One region of the Microbacterium sp. NPDC089698 genome, then DNA from elsewhere that is predicted to be linked to it. Evidence: predicted binding sites of a transcription regulator. Region 1 holds the regulator's gene; the other holds the start of a gene.
The links. The regulator LexA, encoded in region 1, represses DNA repair genes until DNA is damaged. The targets are predictions, from matches to a motif close to TCGAACANNTGTTCGA.

Region 2: a site for LexA is predicted at 1,496-1,511, ahead of recA (recombinase RecA). Genes of this name have one in related genera too.

The regions. Positions count from the first base shown of each region.
Region 1 covers NZ_JBIVHE010000007.1:265,973-269,175, reverse strand. The annotation lists gene ACIPY5_RS18175 (histidinol-phosphate transaminase) at 1-916, opposite strand, end outside; gene ACIPY5_RS18170 (LysM peptidoglycan-binding domain-containing protein) at 966-1,322, opposite strand; gene lexA (transcriptional repressor LexA) at 1,645-2,331, shown strand; gene metE (5-methyltetrahydropteroyltriglutamate--homocysteine S-methyltransferase) at 2,470-3,203, opposite strand, start outside.
Region 2 covers NZ_JBIVHE010000001.1:776,448-779,650, forward strand. The annotation lists gene ACIPY5_RS03725 (regulatory protein RecX) at 1-211, opposite strand, end outside; gene recA (recombinase RecA) at 248-1,297, opposite strand; gene ACIPY5_RS03735 (DUF3046 domain-containing protein) at 1,571-1,795, opposite strand; gene ACIPY5_RS03740 (helix-turn-helix domain-containing protein) at 1,800-2,108, opposite strand; gene ACIPY5_RS03745 (CinA family protein) at 2,250-2,789, opposite strand; gene pgsA (CDP-diacylglycerol--glycerol-3-phosphate 3-phosphatidyltransferase) at 2,789-3,203, opposite strand, start outside.

The DNA of each region.
Region 1 (3,203 bases):
CGAAGTTCGACCACGAGGGGTGCGGTGCGTATCCCAGCGCCTCGAGAGTCGCGGAGATCCGATCGCGCTGCGCGACGATCTCGTCGACCATCGCGAGCATGACGGGAGCGTTCCGCAGCGCCGCGATGGCCGCCGCCTGGGTGAGCGCGCTCAGGTGGTACGGAAGGCGCACGAGACGCAGCGCGTCGATGAACGCCGGATCCGCGGCGAGGTAGCCGACCCGCGCGCCGGCGAAGGCGAAGGCCTTGCTCATGGTGCGGGACACGGCGAGCCGCGGCCGCCCCTCGAGCAGCGTCAGTGCGCTCGGCGAGTCCTTCGGGGCGAACTCCTGGTAGGCCTCGTCGACGATCACGATGCCGCGCGCGGCCTCGTAGACCGCCTCGATCACATCGAGCGGCAGCGGCGTGCCCGTGGGGTTGTTCGGTGCGCACAGCAGGATCACGTCGGGATCGTGCTCCCGGACCTGCGCGACCGCCTCGTCGACGGTCAGCTCGTAGTCGGGGTGGCGCGTACCGGCGATCCAGGTCGCGCCGGTGCCCTGCGCGAGCAGCGGGTACATCGAGTAGGTCGGCGCGAACCCGAACACGGAGCGGCCGGGGCCGGCGAAGGCCTGCAGGATGTGCTGGAGCACCTCGTTGGACCCGTTGCCCGCCCAGATGTTCGCGGCCCCGAGGCCGTGGCCGAGGTAACCGGCGAACGCCTCCCTGAGCTCGGTGAACTCGCGGTCCGGGTAGCGGTTGACGTCGCGCAGCGCGACGGCGATGTCGTCGAGGATGTCGCTCGCGACCTGCTCGGGAACCGGATGCGTGTTCTCGTTCACGTTCAGCGCCACGGGCAGCGGCGCCTGCGGGGCGCCGTAGGGGCGCAGCCCGCGGAGGTCGTCGCGAAGGGGTAAGTCGTCGAGCGAGGCAGTCACCCTGCCATGCTAGGCGGCCCAGCTGTGGCGTACGCGCCGCATGACGAGATCAACGACCGGTCGCGCCGTACTCCGCGGGGATGGCCAGGTGCTGGCCGACCTCGATCACCCCGCCGTCGACGAGGTTCAGCTGGGAGATCTTGGCGACGACGTCGCGCGGATCGGCGTTCGGCGCCACCTCGCCCGCGATCGACCACAGGGTGTCGCCGGGCTGGACGGTGATGGTCGTGAAGGTGTTGCCCGTCGTCTGCTCTCCGGAGGCGAGCGCGGATCCGCCGCTCAGCGCCGCGAACGCGATCGCCGCAGCCACCGGGAGCGCGACCAGCGCGGCGAGCACGCGCCGGCCGCGTGCGGTGATCCGCAGTCGCGTGGCGGGAACCGGACCGGCGAAGGTGATGCTGCTCATGGTGCTTCTCCTCAGTGTCTGTGTCGGTCCGCCTCTCCCCGGATCGGGATCCTCTGTGGAGGATCTTCGAATCCGGGCCTCTGGAGAGGCGAACCTACGTACCGAAACTACTTTCGAGTTCGAACATCTGTCAAGCGTTCTTCGAATATCGGTTCCGATGAATCGCCGACACGCTCGAACAGATCTATCGATTCCGCGCCGATCTCGGATACGGTTTCGATACGAAGACCCCATCACGGACCACCGACATTCGAATCGCCGCCCGCGAATCCATGCCGATTCCCCGGATCCGCGAGGGCCCGATGCACACGAAGGAGATGGCATGAGCGACGGTGCGAACCTCGGCTCCGAGGCCCCGCGGACGCGGCGCCGCAAGAGCCTCAGTGCGAAGCAGATGGCGATCCTCGAGGTCATCCAGACCTCGATCGCCCGGTACGGCTACCCGCCGAGCATGCGCGAGATCGGCGACGCCGTGGGCCTCAAGTCCCTCAGCAGCGTGACGCATCAGCTCGGGCAGCTCGAGCTCAGCGGCTACCTGCGTCGCGACGCCGGCAAGACCCGCGCCATGGAGGTCCTCATCGACCTGCCAGGCCTCTCCACGGAGAACCCGGCCGACGCCGCGCCCTCGGTCGGCGACGCCGCGCTCGTGCCCCTCGTGGGCCGGATCGCGGCCGGAGTGCCGATCACCGCGGAGCAGCAGGTCGAGGAGATCTTCCCCCTCCCCCGCCAGCTGGTCGGCAAGGGCGACCTGTTCATGCTCAAGGTCTCGGGCGAGTCGATGATCGACGCGGCCATCTGCGACGGCGACTGGGTGGTCGTGCGCTCGCAGGGCACCGCCGAGAACGGCGAGATCGTCGCGGCCATGCTCGACGGCGAGGCCACGGTCAAGACGTTCCGCCGCCGGGACGGCCACGTGTGGCTGCTCCCCCGCAACAGCGCCTTCGAGCCGATCCTGGGCGACGACGCCACGGTGCTCGGCAAGGTCGTGGCGGTGCTGCGGGCGGTCTGATCCGCGCCTTCCCGCTCCCCGCTCCATCCACGTCGAGGCCCCCTCTGCGCACCGAGGCCCCCTCTCAGATCCGGATCTGAGAGGGGGCCTCGGTGCTGCGAGGGGGCCTCGACGAAGGACGGCGTCCGGCGCGGTCGCTCAGACCGCGACCGACACGTCCTCGCGGACGCGGCGGGTGGCCTCCACGATGTTGCGCAGCGAGGCGTTGGTCTCCTCGTAGCCGCGGGTCTTCAGGCCGCAGTCCGGGTTGACCCAGAGCTGGCGCGTCGGGATCTCCTCGACCGCACGGCGCAGGAGCGCCTCGACCTCGGAGGCGTCGGGCACGCGCGGCGAGTGGATGTCGTACACGCCGGGGCCGATGCCGTGGTCGAAGCCGGCCGCGGCGATGTCGGTGACGACCTCCATGCGGCTGCGCGCAGCCTCGATCGACGTGACGTCGGCGTCGAGCGCGCGGATCGCGTCGATCACGACGCCGAACTCCGAGTAGCAGAGGTGCGTGTGCACCTGCGTCGCCGTCTCCGCACCCGCCGTGGACAGGCGGAACGAGGCGACGGACCAGTCGAGGTACGCCGGCTGGTCGGCCTTCTTGAGCGGCAGCAGCTCGCGCAGCGCCGGCTCGTCGACCTGAATGACGGCGATCCCGGCGGCCTCGAGGTCTGCGATCTCGTCGCGCAGCGCCAGGGCGACCTGGTTGGCCGTCTCGGCGAGCGGCTGGTCGTCGCGGACGAACGACCAGGCGAGGATCGTGACCGGGCCGGTCAGCATGCCCTTCATCGGCTTCGCGGTGAGGGACTGCGCGTACTCCGACCACGCGACCGTGATCGGCGCAGGACGGGAGACGTCGCCCCAGAGGATCGACGGGCGCGTGGCCC
Region 2 (3,203 bases), on a different contig from region 1:
CGGGATGGCGGGAACTCGGCCCACGTCGCTCGGCGGCGGACTCCGCAGCCCAGGTCGAGCGCCACTCCGCTTCCGTGGACGACGCGACGGGCGCCACGCCCGAGGGGCGCGGCCGCTCGCCGTCGGCGTTCGCGCCGCGCCCTCCGAACAGCGGGATCACGGGGGCGAGGCGATCGTCCTCGGACGATGCCCCGCCCCTCTCATCGCTCACGGCCCACTCCGTCGCTGAGCGTCATCGCAGCACGGGTCAGGCCGGACGCCGCTGCGCGAGCTCGTCGGCCGCCGCCGCAGGAGCCGCGGCACCGCCGATGCCGAGCTTCTGCTTGATCTGCGTCTCGATCGTCTCCGCGATGTCGGGGTTCTTGAGCAGGAAGTTGCGCGCGTTCTCCTTGCCCTGGCCGAGCTGGTCGCCGTCGTAGGTGTACCAGGCGCCCGACTTCTTCACGATGCCGTGGTCGACACCGAAGTCGATGAGGCTGCCCTCGCGGGAGATGCCGACACCGTAGAGGATGTCGAACTCGGCCTGCTTGAACGGCGGTGCCATCTTGTTCTTCACGACCTTGACCCTGGTGCGGTTTCCGACCGCCTCCGTGCCGTCCTTCAGCGTCTCGATACGACGGATGTCGAGGCGGACCGACGCGTAGAACTTCAGCGCCTTACCGCCGGCGGTGGTCTCCGGCGAGCCGAAGAACACGCCGATCTTCTCACGCAGCTGGTTGATGAAGATCATCGTCGTGTTGGTCTGGTTCAGGCCACCTGTGAGCTTGCGCAGCGCCTGCGACATCAGTCGCGCCTGGAGACCGACGTGCGAGTCGCCCATCTCGCCCTCGATCTCCGCGCGCGGCACGAGAGCGGCCACGGAGTCGATGACGATGAGGTCGATGGCACCGGAGCGGACGAGCATGTCGGCAATCTCGAGCGCCTGCTCACCGGTGTCGGGCTGCGACACGAGCAGCGCGTCGATGTCGACGCCGAGCTTCTTGGCGTACTCGGGGTCGAGGGCGTGCTCCGCGTCGACGAAGGCGGCGATGCCGCCGGCGCGCTGCGCATTCGCGATCGCGTGCAGGGTCAGCGTGGTCTTACCCGAGGACTCCGGGCCGTAGATCTCGACGATGCGGCCGCGCGGCAGTCCTCCGACGCCGAGTGCGACGTCGAGCGCGATGGATCCGGTGGGGATGACGGCGACAGGAGCACGCTCGTCGCTGCCCAGGCGCATGACCGAGCCCTTTCCGAACTGCTTGTCGATCTGGGCGAGTGCGGTCTCGAGGGACTTCTCGCGGTCTGCGGGAGAGGGCATGACGTGCTCCTTCGTGCTCGTGAACTGCCGCCTGTAGGCTGTCGCGGCTGCCCCGGCTGGGGCGAGCTCTCCGACAAGGCGTATGACCTCGTGGTCATGTCGAACACGCTAGGCGGGGCCTCCGACATTCAGCCGGCGTTCCCGCAAGTCGTGCAGATCCCGACCACGAAATCATCTGTGCAGGACGATACGCGCATCTCGAACATGTCTTCGACGACACGCCGAAGGGAAGGATGATCCGATCGAACACCGCGCGATCGGCTCCGGCCGGATTCAGCGCCGCCGGGGCTCCAGCCGGCCCGCGCCGTAGCGATGCGATTCGGGCACGTCCGTCTCGGCGCACAGCGCCAACCACACGTCCCGCGGCGGCACGCCGGCCTCCATCGCCTGCGCGGCCGTGCGCCCGCCGACAGCGCTCAGGACGAGGTCCGCGACGAGGGAACCGCCGCGCGCCCCGAACTCCGCATCGACCGCACGGAGGAACTCGCTGCGCCGCATCCCGTCAGCGCAGCGACAGCTCGGACTCGACCGAGGCCACGAGCTCGTCGGGAACGACGTCAGGGATGACCTGCATGCCCTCGAGGACGGCGATCCGATCGCCGACCTCGCGCATGATGGTCGAGATGGGGACGTCGAGCGCCTCGGCGACCGAGGCGAGGATCTCGCTGGATGCCTCCTTCTGTCCGCGCTCGACCTCGCTGAGGTACCCGAGCGCGACAGACGCCTTGCCGGCGACCTGGCGGAGCGTGCGGCCCTTCTGCAGACGGAAGTCCCGCAGCACGTCACCGATCTCCTGTCGTACGAGAATCATCGGGACCTCCTCTCCCCCATCGCCCGGCCCCAAGCGCCGGATCGGATGGTCAGTCTAACCCGACCTCTCGGGATCGACACTAGTATTTCGTCCTGTGCATTGAATGTGAGCACACCCGACTCAACTTCGTCGAGAAGCACTCTATTCCCGCTCATCGGACCCGGGCGCGCCGGGGTCGATCTCCCCGCCCGTCACCGCCTCGAAGACCAGGGCGAGAGCCGCCACGACCGCGGCGGACCGGATGGCCGAGCGGTCGCCGTCGAACAGGAACGCGCGGCTGAACGACCGCTCCGCGACGCTCACCCCGATGTGCACTCTGCCGACCGGCTGCCCGCCCTGCGGGGTGGGACCGGCGACGCCGGTCGTGGCGACGCCGACCGCCGCCGGGCGACCGTCCACGGCCAGAGCATGACGGGCGCCCGCGGCCATCTGCCGCGCGACCTCCGGGTCCACGGGACCGTATTCCGCGAGACGGAGCGGATCCACTCCCAGCACAGAGGCCTTGATCGGCGTCGCGTAGGCGACCACGGCTCCGTTGAGCACGTCGGAGGCGCCGGGGATCTCCACGAGCGCTGCCGAGAGCGCACCGCCCGTGAGCGACTCCGCGACGGCCAGCGTCATCCCGCGCTCGCGCAGCGCATCGAGCACGGCGGCCGCGAGGCGATACGACTCCGCGGACATCAGGAGGCCGCGCCGCGCTCCGCGCGGGAGCCTCGCACCTGCGCGACCACGTAGTCGATGCCGCTCAGAATCGTCAGGATGAGCGCGATCACCATCAGGACCGTGGTCGTGATCGACCACACCGGCATCCCGATCCAGACGTGCAGCGGCAGCAGTGCCCAGGAGAGCGCCACGGCCTGCACGGTGGTCTTGATCTTGCCCATCCATGCCGCAGCGACGACATGCTCCTTGACGATCATGAAGCGGTGCACCGTGATGCCCCACTCGCGCACCAGGATGACGAGCACCAGCCACCACCACACCTCGCCGAGGATCGCGAGGCCGATGAAGCCCGCTCCGGTGAGCAGCTTGTCGGCGATCGGGTCCCAGAGCTTGCCGAAGTCGCTGACGAGGTCGTACTTGCGGGCGAGATAG